Regions from separate parts of the Pseudomonas sp. R1-18 genome, predicted to be linked through region 1. Evidence: riboswitches for the same ligand, from Rfam matches in the RefSeq annotation. Region 1 holds a riboswitch; each other region holds the start of a gene.
What was found. A riboswitch is a leader RNA that binds a small molecule or an ion and turns the genes downstream of it on or off. The one in region 1 is predicted to bind cobalamin.

Region 1 (4,813 bases):
GTCGCGCGCCTCGGCGGGTACGGTGCTCAGATCGCTGAGTTCAGGGTCCGGACGGTCGTCGCCCGGCACCAGAATGACCTGCACGCCGCGCGCCGCCAGCTCCATCAGCCGCTCCACGCCGTAGCGCCAGTAACCGATGCCGCCATGCAGCGAAATCAGGATGACCCTGGCGTGGCGCAGCACCTCATCGACGTAGAGGTCCACCGACGCATGGTTCTGCACCTGCATCGGATTGGCCAGACGCAGGCTCGGGTAGTTGTCGGGCAACTGCTGCGCCGCTTCGGCCAGCAGCGCCAGGCTCGAATCGCCGCTGCAAAGAATCACCAGCTCGGCGGGCGTCTGCCCGAGATCGGCGATGCTGTCGTCCGGCACAAAGCCACCGGGCTGGGTTCTCAGCAAATGCATGGGTCGGTCAGCCGGCGAGCGCAGCGTTGAGTTGCGCTTCCAGTGCCACCGCGTCCAGCTCCTGGCCGATCAGCACCAGACGCGTGACGCGAGGTTCACCGGCGCTCCAGGCACGGTCGAAGTGCTTGTCGAAACGGGTGCCCACGCCTTGAATCAGCAGGCGCATCGGCTTGCCGGGAATGGCCGCGAAACCCTTGACCCGCAGGATGCCGTGCTGCACGACCAGCTGCGTCAGCGCGTCGAGCAACAGCCGCTCTTCGCCTTCGGGTAGCGTGATGGAAATCGAATCGAAGGCATCGTGATCATGGTCATCGTGGTCGCCGTCGTCGTGATGGTCATGGTGCGTCTTGCGACCATCAATGTGCACTTCGGACTCGGCGCCCAGGCCCAACAGCACGCTCAGCGGCAAGCGACCATTGCTGGCTTCGACGACCTTGACCGCCGGCGGCAGTTCCTCGCTGACCTCGGCACGAACGGCGGCTAGCCCTGCGGCGTCCAGCTGATCGGCCTTGTTGAGAATGACCAGATCGGCGCTGGCCAGCTGATCGGCGAACAATTCGTGCAGCGGTGATTCATGATCGAGGTTGGGGTCCAGCTTGCGCTGCGCGTCGACCTGCTCGGGAAAGGCCGCGAACGTACCGGCCAGCACCGCCGGGCTATCGACTACGGTGATCACCGCGTCAACCGTGCAGGCATTGCGGATCTCCGGCCACTGGAACGCTTGAACCAGCGGCTTGGGCAGCGCCAGCCCGGAGGTTTCGATCAGGATGTGATCGAGATCGCCACGCCGTGCAACCAGTTCGCGCATCACCGGGAAGAACTCTTCCTGAACGGTGCAGCACAGGCAGCCGTTGGCCAGCTCGTAGACCCGGCCACTGGCCTCTTCTTCGGTGCAACCGATGGTGCATTGCTTGAGGATTTCGCCGTCGATACCCAGTTCGCCGAATTCGTTGACGATCACTGCGATACGTCGTCCTTCGGCGTTGTCCAGCATGTGCCGCAGCAAGGTGGTCTTGCCCGAGCCCAGAAAGCCGGTGACGATGGTGACGGGGAGCTTGGCCAGTGTTTTCATCAGGTGCCCTTTGGCGAGACGGCGGGCAAACGGGACGAGAACCGTACGCGCGGCGCGCGGTTCGAATCGCCACCGGATCACCCCGCCCGGTTGTCGTGAGAATTCGCGGGCAATGGCCCGGTTCGAGGCAGGTCTCCTGGCTCACGGCGGCACGCCGCCGGGCTCGAACCCGGCTGGCGCACAGACGTCGCGCCTTCCCGCTTGAGCAGTGGCTGTGCGACGATCCTGACCGTTTACAGTTGCGGGGGCAGCTGCGGCATTGACCGCATTCCCGTCTTAGCTCTGCCCAAACCTGAACAGAGAACCTCAAGGCGCAAGGCTACGCAGTGGCCGAAGTCAGGTCAATCGTTCAGATTGACGCTTTGCGCCCGAGCGTGGTCTCCTGTCTCGCTGTAGCGTGGCGGCGCGACCAGTCGTCACGCATTCATTCGCGCCGCCGCGCCCGGTACAACCGACTTGGCACGGCTGGACGTTTCAACCGGCACCAGGCGGCTATCTATCAGTACTGATCTGCAACCTCCAGCGCCCGATCCTTTACTGGTCGTCGGCATCGGCTGCCGCAGCGGCTGCGCAGCCCTGCAGTTGCTGGAGCTTGTAGAGTCCGGTTTGCACGAGCTCGGCCTGGAGACGGGTGCGATCAGGGCCGTGGCTTCCATCGATCTGAAAGGCGAAGAGCCGGGGCTGCTGGCTCTGGCTAAGCAGTTGCAGGTTCCGTTGATTCTGCTGAGTGCGATCACCCTGCTCCCTTACGAGGCACAGCTGACGCATCGTTCCGCGCTCGCCTATGCCCGAACCGGCTGTCATGGAGTCGCGGAGAGCGCGGCATTGGCAGCCGCCAGCCAACTGGCCCGAGCTCCGGCGCGTCTGCTGATCACGAGACGCCAGTCGGCGCACGCCACGTTTGCTCTGGCAGGTGCCGTTGTCGAAGGCTGATAATGGCCGGCGACGAGTACCCCAACCTGAATGGAGAGTTAATTGACCGTCTTTTTCATTGGCGCAGGTCCCGGTGATCCGGAGCTGATCACCGTCAAGGGGCAGCGGCTGATTCGCAGCTGTCCAATCATCATCTACGCCGGTTCGCTGGTGCCGCTTGCGGTTCTTGACGGACACCAGGCTTTGCAGGTGGTGAACAGCGCGGAGCTGCATCTGGAACAGATCATCGCCCTGATGAAATCCGCTCATGAACAGGACCGTGATGTGGCGCGGGTACATTCCGGCGACCCCAGCCTCTACGGTGCCATCGGTGAACAGATTCGGTGTTTGCGTGAGCTGGATATTCCGTTCGAGATAATCCCTGGGGTGACTGCGACCGCAGCCTGCGCGGCGCTGCTGGGGACCGAGCTGACTCTGCCGGACATTTCCCAGAGCGTGATCCTGACCCGCTATGCCGACAAGACGACGATGCCTCCCGGTGAAGAGCTGGCAAGCCTCGCCAGCCACCGGGCAACCATGGCGATTCACCTTGGGGTCAATAACTTGGAGAAGATCGTCGCCGAGCTGCAGCCGCACTATGGGGCGGACTGTCCGATCGCCGTGGTGCATCGTGCCAGTTGGCCGGATCAGGACTGGGTGCAGGGCACGCTGGCGGATATCGCCGAGAAGGTGCGGGCCAAGGGATTCAGGCGCACCGCATTGATTCTGGTGGGACGGGTATTGGGCGACGACCCGTTTGGGGAATCATCGCTGTACCGGGCCGGGCATGCGCATCTGTACAGACCGTAGGACTACCCGTAGGAGCGCGCTTGCCCGCGACAACCGTAGCCGCAGAGATAATTCTGCGACCGGAACACCGCCGTCGCGGGCAAGCGCGCTCCTACAAGCCTGATGCGTCAGTAGTAAGCGTTTTCTTTCTGGGTGTGGTCGGTCACGTCGCGAACGCCAGCCAGTTCCGGAATGCGCTCCAGCAGCGTGCGTTCGATGCCTTCCTTGAGCGTGACGTCGGCCTGGCCGCAGCCCTGGCAGCCGCCGCCAAATTGCAGCACGGCGATGTTCTGCTCACCCTCTTCCACCACGTCGATCAGTGTGACCTGGCCGCCATGACTCGCCAGACCCGGGTTGATCTCGGTTTGCAGGTAATAGTTGATACGCTCGTTGATCGGGCTGTCGGCGTTGACCATCGGCACTTTGGCGTTCGGTGCCTTGATGGTCAGCTGTCCGCCCATGCGATCGGTGGCGTAATCGACTACCGCATCGTCCAGAAACGCTTCGCTGAAGCCGTCGATCCAGGCGGTGAAGCTCTTCAGGCCGATGGCCTTGTCTTCAGGCTTTTCTTCGCCCGGCTTGCAGTAAGCAATGCAGGTCTCTGCATACTGAGTGCCGGGCTGAGTGATAAACACGCGGATGCCGATACCGGGGGTGTTCTGCTTTTCCAGCAGATCGGCCAGATAATCGTGGGCGGCATCGGTAATAGTGATAGCGGTCATGAAAGTTCCTCGCAGACGTGCCGGCAGTTTACGCCAAACCGATGCCTCACACAAAGTCCCAGTAATTTTGTCAGGAAAGGCTTTGCGCTTCCCGAAGGCTCTGGCGCTCGTCAAGCCAGCCCTTCATCCGGCGATACAGGCCCTTTTCAATCCACTCGTAACTCAGCCACGCGCCGATGGCAATCACCGGCACGCAGAACGCAAACACGACATAGGGATTAAGGCCGAAGCGCTGCGCCATGAGCAAGCCGCCGTACAGCACCAGCACGTGCAGCAGATAGACCGAATACGAGCAATCGCCCAGCACCTTGAGCAGCTGGCTGCCGCGGAAATACGGTTCCAGCGAAACACAGGACACCACGATCAAGGCACTCGGCAACCCCCAGTTGAGCAGACGCTGCTCGTTGCTCAGCATATAAATGGTGACCAGCCCCAGCACGACACCCGCCAGCGGCACCCACAACCCCTGCTTGACCCAGCCACGGCGATAGACCAGACCGATGCCGATTCCAAGCAGAAATTCGTACACGATGTCGTTGCCGTAGAACCGACTGATCAGACCGGTGCGAGCCAGCACTTCGGTCACCGTGAACAGCGCGGCGGCAATGATCAGCGGCCTGTGCCTGCGCTCGAACAGAAACACCATCGAGAACAGCAGGTAAAACAGCATCTCGTAGTTGAGCGTCCAGCCCACATTCAGGGTTGGGTACAGACCATAGCCACCGGGGTTTTCCGATGGAATGAAAACCAGCGACAGCAGGAAGTTCTGCCAACCGATGACCTGATGCGGCAGGAATGGCGCCGCCACCAGCAGCAACAGGCCCATCGCTGCGGTGTAGAGCCAGTAGGCAGGGACGATGCGGATCAGCCGGTGCATCAAAAAACGCCCGGCCGGCATGTCGCTGTTCTGGGT
Region 2 (4,813 bases), 1.3 Mb from region 1:
CCTTCCAGCACCAGCATCGGCGCCGGATAAAACTCCTTCACCGGCCCAAGGCAAAGGATTGCCACCGGCTTGGCGCCATCCGGCATTTCCAGCAGTTGCGCCAGCGCCTGCGGTTCGAACAGCGACACCCAGCCCATGCCCAGGCCTTCGGCGCGCGAGGCCAGCCACAGGTTCTGGATGGCGCAGGACAACGAAGCCATGTCCATTTCCGGCAAGGTGCGGCGGCCGAAAACATGCTGTTCACGGCCCTCCATGAGCGCAGCGACCAACACCTCGGCGCAATCGCTGATGCCCTCGACCTTAAGCTTCATGAAATCGTCGGAACGCTCGCCCAACGCCTCGGCGGTGCGGATTCGCTCTTGCTCCACCTGCTCCTGGATACGCGCTCGCAGGGCCGGGTCGCTGATGCGAATGAAACGCCAGGGCTGCATCAGGCCGACACTGGGTGCCTGATGCGCCGCTTCAAGCAGGCGCGCCAGAAGCTCAGGCGCGACGCTGCCGCCGCTGAAGTGGCGCATATCGCGACGCTCGGCAATTGCCCGGTAGACCGCCGCCCGCTCGTCGGGGCTGAAAGCGTGATCGCTCATGGTCGCAACAGCGCCGCAATCGCTTCAGGGTTGGAAGGGAAATAGAAGTGCACGTAGGAAGCGGTCAGTCGCCCGTCGCGGTAAACCGCTTCCGCGCCGCGCCCGCCATTGGGGCTGACGCCTCGGGCGACCGGCTGCAGCTGGGTGCTGGTCAACGAATGGTGGTAAGTGTGGCCGCGCAGCACCCCTTCAGCCAGCTCGACGGACTGCAACGCGAGCGCCGCCAGGCGCTTTTGCATGACCGCTTCACCGGCCAGCAGACCGACCAGTTCCGCGCGTTGGCCATCGACGTCTGTCAACGCATCGAGCAGATAAAGCATGCCGCCGCACTCCGCGAGAATGGGCTTGCCGGCCTGATGGTGCGCGCGGATGGCGTTGAGCATCGGAGTATTCCCGGCCAGCGTGCAATGGTGCAGTTCAGGATAGCCGCCGGGCAGATAAAGGCTGTCGGCATCCGGCAACGCGGTGTCGCGGATCGGCGAGAAGAAGCACAGCTCAGCCCCCATCGCCCGCAGCAGGTCCAGGCTGGCGCCGTAAGTAAAGGCAAAGGCTTCGTCATGGGCAATGGCAATTCGTACACCGGCCAGCAAAGGCGCGATGGCCAGTGGGTCGGGCGCGGTAAAGGTCACGGCGGGTGGCAATGCTACCTGGCAGGTGCTGGCCAGAGCTTCGGCGGCCGCATCCAGACGCAGATCCAGATCGTTCAGCTCGCTGGCCTGGACCAGCCCGAGGTGCCGGCTCGGCAGTTCGATGCCGGTTTCACGCGACAGCGCGCCATACCAGCGCAGGCCTTCGGTGAGGCTGCCTTCGAGCAGTTGCGCATGGCGCACGGTGCCTACGCGATTGGCCAGCACTCCGGCAAATGGCAGGTCCGGCTGATAGCGCGCAAGCCCGAGCGCCAGCGCGCCAAAGGTCTGAGCCATGGCGGTGCCATCGATCACGCCCAGCACCGGCACGCCAAAATGGCGCGCCAGATCGGCGCTGGAGGGCGTGCCATCGAACAGCCCCATCACGCCTTCGATCAGGATCAGATCGGCTTCGCCGGCCGCTTCCCACAAAAGGCGACGGCTTTCATCGGCGCCGACCATCCACAGGTCCAGCTGATAGACCGGCGCGCCACTGGCCCGTTCGAGAATCATCGGGTCGAGAAAGTCCGGTCCGCACTTGAAGACCCGGACCTTGCGCCCCTGATTGCGGTGCAACCGGGCCAGTGCCGCGGTGACGGTGGTCTTGCCCTGCCCCGAGGCAGGCGCGGCGATCAATACGGCCGGGCACTCACGTGGCGCCCTCATGAAAAGTCACTCACAGCTCGATGCCCTTCTGCGCACGGATGCCCGCCTGGAAAGCGTGCTTGACCACGCCGATCTCGGAAACGGTGTCGGCAAGGTCGATCAATTCAGGCTTCGCGCCACGACCGGTCACCACCACATGCTGCATCGGCGGCCGAGCCTGCAAATCCGCCAGCACCTGATCCAGATCGAGATAGCCATGCTTGAGGGCGATGTTCAGCTCGTCGAGAATCACCAGGCCGATGGAAGGATCGCGCAGCATTTCGCGGGACACTTCCCAGGCGGCTTCGGCGGCGGCGATGTCGCGCTGACGGTCCTGGGTTTCCCAGGTGAAGCCTTCGCCCATCACGTGGTAACGCACCTGCTCGGGGAAGCGGCGGAAGAACAGTTCTTCGCCGGTGCTGTTGCGACCCTTGATGAACTGCACCACGCCGCACTGCATGTCGTGGCCCATGGCCCGCGCCAGCATGCCGAACGCCGAGCTGCTCTTGCCCTTGCCGTTGCCGGTCAGCACCAGCAGCAGGCCGCATTCGTTAGGCGAGTTGGCGATACGCTCGTCCATCACGGCTTTTTTGCGCAGCATGCGTGCCAGATGGCGTTCGTCACGTTCGGGGGATTCGTTCATCTAAGCTCTCCGCTGGAAGGCACGCGACAGCAGACGGAAGGACAGCACTGGACAGCACGGCGAACGCCCTGCGCAGAGCATCACCCTCCGTGATGCCATTGAGTGAATCAGGCCGGTCTCCGGGCTCATGAGCGGTTTCCCCGGCGGCGCGCCTTCCCGTGCGGAGCACAGTGGCGTGTTGCGCAGCCTTGACTCATCTACCGTTGCGGGGGCAGCGCCGGGATCGAATCTGTCGATGCTTACCGGCTTCCCTGTTTCACTCCGCCAATCGGCGATTGCGGAGCACCTGAAACAAGCCGCGAAGGGTAGAGGGTTGGGGGGTGAGCGTCAATCAACATGGGCGCCGGGCGCCGCAGATCGCGGAACCTCAGGCGCCAGGCTGGCTCTATCGGTGTGACCGGCATCGCAGTTACCAGCCTCAGGGTGACCGGCCCATGCTTTTCTGGAGATTGCCATGTTCATATTCAGACCTCATTTTGCGGTATTGCTGCTGGTCGCCGGCGGCCTCGCGGCCTGCGGAGAGTCCTCGACCCTTCAGGTTTCGGATGGTACCGGGCCTGCCCCCAAGCTACCGGCACCCAACAAGACGCTGATTCCGACGGTCAACATCGCGCCAGCGGTGGGCTGGGAAAAAGGCGCCGGGCCCGTGGCCGCGCCGGGCACCCGGGTCGCGGCTTTCGCTGAAGGGCTCGACCACCCGCGCTGGCTATACGTACTGCCCAACGGGGACGTGCTGGTGGCCGAAACCAACGCGCCCGCCAAGCCGGACGATGAAAAAGGCATTCGCGGCTGGGTAATGAAGAAAGTCATGGGCCGTGCCGGCGCCGGCGTACCGAGCGCCAACCGGATCACGCTGCTGCGCGACACCAACCATGACGGCGTGGCGGAGACCCGCACCGTGTTTCTGGAGAATCTCAACTCGCCATTCGGCATGACACTGGTGGGCAACAAGCTGTACGTCGCCGACACCGATCGCCTGATCAGCTTTCCGTATGAGCCCGGCCAGACATCTATCAACGCGCAGCCCACCAAGGTGGTCGACCTGCCCGGTGGCACGCTCAATCATCACTGGACCAAGAACGTCATCGCCAGCAAGGACGGCAGCAAGCTGTACGTCACCGTCGGCTCCAATAGCAACGTCGGCGAGAACGGCATGGACCAGGAGGAAGGTCGCGCGGCTATCTGGGAAGTCGACGCAGCCACCGGCAGCCACCGCATCTTCGCTTCCGGCCTGCGCAACCCCAACGGCATGGACTGGGAACCGGTCAGCGGCAAGCTATGGACTGCGGTCAACGAGCGCGACGAGATCGGCAGCGACCTGGTGCCGGATTACGTGACCTCAGTGCAGGATGGCGGTTTCTACGGCTGGCCTTACAGCTATTACGGCCAGCATGTGGACGAGCGCGTCAAACCGCAGAAACCCGATCTGGTCGCCAAGGCTATCGTGCCCGATTACGCAGTCGGCCCACACACCGCGTCGCTGGGCCTGGTGTTTGCCGACGGCAAGACCCTGGCCGGGCCGTTCAACGAAGGGCTGTTCATCGGCCAGCACGGCTCCTGGAACCGCAAACCGCATAGCGGTTACAAAGTGGTTTTCATCCCGTTCAACGCCGGCAAACCCCACGGCGCGCCGGTGGACGTACTGACCGGATTCCTGAATGACGACGAAGAAGCGATGGGCCGCCCGGTGGGCGTGGTCAACGACCAGCGCGGCGGCCTGCTGGTGGCTGATGACGTGGGCAACAAGATCTGGCGCGTGACTTCGGCGAAGTAGGCTCGGGGCGCAGCTCATGTACGCTTTTTGTGGGAGCGACCTTGGTCGCTCCCACAAGAACCGCAGCGCTGCACGAACTGTAGGAGCTGGCTTGCCTGCGATCTGCCGGGAACCGGCAGCAAGAGGGTTCATGCGGTATAAACAGGGTCGCCAGGATTACTGCCGCTACGCGCCAGATCGTCGGATTGCCGCCCAGAGCAAGCGGATCGCCGCCCGGTCACTCCCACGCCCTGCGGGCAGAATCAAAAGCGGATTCGCGGGCACCAGGAGTTTCTGCCCAAGGGCGGTTTAGGGCTACCGCCCGAACATAGAATCTCCCACAGATCGTTGGCGGCGCCTGCTCATCAGAGAATGGTGGCCACTGTTGTCAGTGCGCGTTCTGCGCCAGGTCGGACGCCTGGATCACGCGCTTGGCGTTGAGGTAGGCCTTTTGCCAATACGGCTTGTTGAGGCTGTCGAGTTTCACGGTGCCGCCTGTAGCCGGAGCGTGGACAAAGCGGCCTTCACCCACATAAATCCCGGCATGGGACACCTGCGA
Region 3 (4,813 bases), 250 kb from region 1:
CCGACGCGCTCGGCAAAGGTGCCAAGGTGGTAAACACTGGCGGCGCGCAGTTCTGCGAGAGTTTCTTCTATCCCGCCCTGCTCTACCCGGTTACGGACCAAATGCGCGTCTATCACGAAGAGCAGTTCGGCCCGGTTGTCCCGGTCGTGCCGTATCGCGATATCAATGAGGTTATCGACTACGTGCTGAACTCCGATTTCGGACAGCAACTGAGTATTTTCGGCCGCGATTCAAAGCAGGTGGGTCGACTGGTCGACGTCTTCGCCAATCAGGTGGGGCGTATCAACATCAACACGCAATGCCAGCGCGGGCCTGACCAATATCCGTTCAATGGACGCAAGAATTCGGCTGAAGGTACGCTGTCGGTCCATGACGCCCTGCGGGTGTTTTCAATTCGCACGCTGGTGGCTACCAGATTCCAGGACAACAACAAAGCGCTGGTCAGCGACATCATTCGTAATCGGGAATCGAACTTCCTGACCACTGACTACATCTTCTAGATCGCCATTACGGCGAACGCTTCGGCGCTGTGAATGCCGCCCGGGAAACACTGTGGCGGCATCTGTCATTCAACTGTTGTCGAGGCCGGCGCCTCTTCGGATTTCTTTCCCGCCCCGCCGCCCGTCGCTTTGCCCGGGGATGGCAGTTTGTCGTGTCAAGAATCCGTCCCCAGTGCCGACACCTGAGCTATCAGCCTCTCTCCATTTGCCTCAGGGATCACAATGGCCACGTTCAAGACCGTGCAAGCACGCTACACCGCAACCTTCCTCAGCTTCATGGCAGTGGTCATCTTTCTGACAATCTATGGCATCGGCCAATTCGTTACGCCAAGGCTTACCGCCACCGACGAAAGCATCCTCACCTCCAAGGCCGGTGACATCAGCGACGAGATCCGCACCGAGCTGGCCCGCGTGCAGGCCCAGGCTCGTGTGATTACCGAGCTGGTACCGCAACTGTCCAGCGACGAAATCGACCGTCTTCTGCCGTTCATGGTCAACCAATACGGCGAGGCCAAGGTCTTCGGCGGCGGCATCTGGCCTCTCCCGAACGTGCGTACCGAAGGGCGTGCGAAACACAGCTCGTTCTTCCATCGTGATGCCTCGGGCAAGCTGATCGTCAACACACACTGGAACTCCGCTGAATCGCTCAACTATTTTGACCAGGGCTGGCACAAGGGCGGCCTGAATTCGCCGGCGGGCAAATGCGCCTGGGCGCCGGCGTATCAGGACGCCGCAAGCCCTGAACCACGCACTAACTGCGCCATGGCGATTACCAAGGACGGCAAGGCCTGGGGCGTGTCGACCATCGACGTGACCCTCGGCTTTTTCAACGAGCTGGTGGCAGCCAAGGAGCGCGAAGCCAACGCGCGGATCATGATCCTCGAAGCGGATGGCAAGATTCTGTCGAATGTTCCGGGCAGCAACGACAAGATCGTGCTGCGCAACATTTCCGAGCTGGCGAGCCAGTCGACTTTCATCAACGCCATCAAGACCGCGCTGGCCGCCCACAACACCGGCAGCTCGCGATTGACTTATGAAAGCAGCGACGGCGAAGAGTCGACGCTGTTCCTCCTGCCGGTCACCGGCACGCCATGGGTTCTGGCGGTTGCGCAGAACTCGCACCTGCTCATGGCCCAGAGCGCGACCGTGCTCAAGACACTGGCCTGGTTGCAGATCCCCATGGTTCTGGTGCTGCTGGTGCTGATGATGGTTGCGCTCCGGGCGCTGATGAAACGCCTTGGCGTACTCAAATCCAACATCGACTCGCTGTCGGCCGGCGATGCCGATCTGACTCGCCGCATCGCCGTCAAAGGCCAGGACGAAGTCGACCAGGTGGGCGAATCGGTGAACCGCTTCATCGCTTACCTGCAACGCATGATGGTCGAAGTCAGTACTTCCACCAGCGACATTGCCAGCGGTATCGATCAGCTTCGTCATCAGGCCAGCGCGACCAACACCATTCTGGTCCGCCATGCCAGCGAAACGGATCAGGCCGTAACCGCCATCACCCAGATGTCTTCCACGGCCGAAGAAGTGGCCCGCAGTGCGGCGCAGACTGCAGACTTCACCCAGTCCGCCAATCAGGACGCTCAGGTGTCGAAAACCGTGGTCATCGAGGCCTCGGACAGCGTCACGGCGCTGATCAGCGAAGTCGATTCGGCAACCAGCAAAGTGCAGTCGATGCAGGAAGACGCCAAACGTATCAACGCGGTACTGGCGGTAATCGGTGAAATTGCCGGGCAGACCAACCTGCTGGCGTTGAACGCGGCCATTGAAGCGGCACGCGCCGGCGAACAGGGCCGAGGCTTTGCGGTGGTCGCGGACGAGGTACGGGCCCTTGCCGCGCGCACCCAGACCAGCACCTCGGAAATCAACGAGATGCTATCCAGCCTGCAGCAAGGCGTCAGCGCCGCCGTCGCGGCCATGGAGAAAACGCGCCAGAGCTGTCAGGCCACGGCCGGCAAGACGAATGCGGTCAACTCGGGCCTCGACAACATGACCAACTCGGTACTGCGCATCAACGACCTGAGCACCCAGATCGCGACGGCCGCCGAAGAGCAGAGCGCCGTGTCCGAAGAGATCAGCCGCAATATCATCGCCGTCCGCCACATCGTTGAGGAGCTGGTCGAAGGTGGCTCCAGTAACGAGAAGAGCACCGCGGCGCTGTCGGAATCCAACGCACGGCTGATCACGCTGGTACGTCGCTTCAAGGTCAGCTGATGTCACGGCGGGCCCGCACCGCGCCAGGCCCGCCGCACTTTCCATCCCCCCGCTCTACCACGCCGAAGTTTTATCGGCTATTCGGTCGTGAGTTTGCAAGGCAGGCGGCAGCCACTGGGGTGTGCCGCGCTTTGCAATGGCGAGCGCTTTCCCACCGGCAAAAGCATTAGCATCTGATTTCGTTATCATATAACATGCCGCCCCGTCGGTTTCCGAAAGGAACTAACAGGGAATTCGCGCGGCTCCGTCCAACGGGCCGTAACCGGAACTGCCCCCGCAACTGTAGGCATCGAGTCTTGTTTCGAGCATCTGCTTGGCCACTGGGTTCTCCCCGGGAAGGCCGGAACATGGCCATGACATGCCAGTCAGGAGACCTGCCGACCTGCTGCAAACACTAACCGGCGGGGTGTCCGGGAAGGACATCCGCGCGCATTCGCTGCGCTCTTTTCTGCCCTGCCTTGTCGGCAGCGGCCCGGGATGTGTTTCCTGCAAGTACCTTGCGCCTTGCACACGTACGAAAGGAGATCGCATTTCATGTCATTGCCGCGCCTCGCCACATTGATCACCGCCCTCGGCCTTTCTACGCTCTGCGTTGCCGCCCCCACCCGGTATCCGCTGACGGTGGAAAACTGTGGCATGCAGCTGACGTTTGCTCAGGCACCTGCGCGGGCGGTGACTATCGGCCAGGCCGGTACCGAAATGCTCTACGAACTTGGCCTGGGCGACCGACTTGTCGGTACGTCGCTGTGGTTCAACGACGTACTGCCGCAGTTCAAGGCGCAGAACGACACCATCGAGCGCCTGGCGGACAACGAACCCAGCTTCGAGTCGGTGATCGGCAAGCGGCCGGGGCTGGTCGCCGTTCAACTGGAATGGATGGTGGGCAAGCAAGGCGTGGTCGGCACCCGTGAGCAGTTTCATGAACTGAAGATTCCGACCTACCTCATGCCGTCGGACTGCGAAGGCAAGGACAATCTGGTCGGCGCCGACGGCACGCGTCTTGAGCCGTTCCGCATCGAATCGATCTACAAGAGCATCGAGCAGCTGGCGCAGATCTTCGACGTGCAGGATCGCGGCCAGCAACTGATCGCGCAACTTCAAGAGCGCCTGAAGACCGCCCTCGCCAACGTGCAGCGCAACCACGACAAGAACGTGTCCGCTGTTTTCTGGTTCTCCAGCGCCGATCTGGACATCGACCCTTATGTCGCCGGCCGCAAGGGCATTCCGGATTTCATGCTGCAAAGCCTGGGCATGCGCAACATCGTGCAATCCGACGAAGAATGGCCGACCGTAGGCTGGGAAACCATCGCCAAAGCCAACCCGAACATTATCGTGATTGCCCGCATGGATCGCCGCCGCTTCCCGGCCGACGACTATCGCAAGAAACTTGAATTCCTCAAATCCGACCCTGTCACTCGCAACATGGACGCGGTGAAGAATGACCGCATCGTGATCATCGACGCTGACGGCATGCAGGCCAGCCTGCGGCTGTTCACCGGCATCGAGGAACTCGCCAGCGCCGCCGACCGGTTCAGCAAGGCGCCATGAAGATCTCCGTAGCGCTAGGCCATTCGCTCTGGGTCGCCGCACTCCTGCTGGCGGCCGTGCTCGCGGGTACCGCCATCGGCGAAACCAGCATCAGCGTGCATGTGATTCTTCAGACGCTCGCCAATAAGTTGTGGGACGCAGGTTATGTGCTGGACCCTATCGACGAAGGCATTATCTGGAACTACCGGCTGACCCGCGCCATCGTCGCCGCAGCGTGCGGCGCGGGGCTGGCGATTTCCGGCGTGGTGCTGCAGTCGTTGCTGCGCAATCCGTTGGCGGACCCCTACCTGCTGGGCATTTCCGCCGGTGCTTCGACCGGCGCGGTGCTGGTCGCGGTGGTCGGTTTCGGTGCCGGTGCGATATCTCTGTCGGCGGGCGCGTTCGTCGGTGCGGTGGCGGCCTTCTCGCTGGTTGCCCTGCTCGCCCGTTCGTCCCGGGGTTCAACCGCAGCGGGTCACATCATCCTGGCCGGGATTGCCGGCTCACAGCTATTCAACGCGCTGACCTCATTCCTGATCACCAAGTCGGCCAGCTCCGAGCAGGCG

Region 2: linked by a shared signal. The riboswitch ahead of cobO (cob(I)yrinic acid a,c-diamide adenosyltransferase) and the one ahead of cobW (cobalamin biosynthesis protein CobW) in region 1 are both predicted to bind cobalamin.
Region 3: linked by a shared signal. The riboswitch ahead of J3P77_RS13410 (ABC transporter substrate-binding protein) and the one ahead of cobW (cobalamin biosynthesis protein CobW) in region 1 are both predicted to bind cobalamin.

What each region holds. Positions count from the first base shown of each region.
Region 1 is NZ_CP071658.1:2,662,163-2,666,975, forward strand. It holds gene cobN (cobaltochelatase subunit CobN) at 1-405, opposite strand, end outside; gene cobW (cobalamin biosynthesis protein CobW) at 413-1,477, opposite strand; cobalamin riboswitch at 1,587-1,801, opposite strand; gene J3P77_RS12320 (cobalamin biosynthesis protein) at 1,988-2,410, shown strand; gene cobM (precorrin-4 C(11)-methyltransferase) at 2,453-3,199, shown strand; gene nfuA (Fe-S biogenesis protein NfuA) at 3,307-3,900, opposite strand; gene J3P77_RS12335 (acyltransferase family protein) at 3,971-4,813, opposite strand, start outside.
Region 2 is NZ_CP071658.1:1,323,979-1,328,791, reverse strand. It holds gene bluB (5,6-dimethylbenzimidazole synthase) at 1-587, opposite strand, end outside; gene J3P77_RS06135 (cobyrinate a,c-diamide synthase) at 584-1,879, opposite strand; gene cobO (cob(I)yrinic acid a,c-diamide adenosyltransferase) at 1,890-2,501, opposite strand; cobalamin riboswitch at 2,595-2,806, opposite strand; gene J3P77_RS06125 (PQQ-dependent sugar dehydrogenase) at 2,956-4,275, shown strand; gene J3P77_RS06120 (C40 family peptidase) at 4,643-4,813, opposite strand, start outside.
Region 3 is NZ_CP071658.1:2,911,906-2,916,718, forward strand. It holds gene J3P77_RS13395 (NADP-dependent glyceraldehyde-3-phosphate dehydrogenase) at 1-500, shown strand, start outside; partial or broken gene J3P77_RS13400 (cache domain-containing protein) at 990-1,811, shown strand; partial or broken gene J3P77_RS13405 (methyl-accepting chemotaxis protein) at 2,196-2,720, shown strand; cobalamin riboswitch at 2,910-3,116, shown strand; gene J3P77_RS13410 (ABC transporter substrate-binding protein) at 3,255-4,268, shown strand; gene J3P77_RS13415 (FecCD family ABC transporter permease) at 4,265-4,813, shown strand, end outside.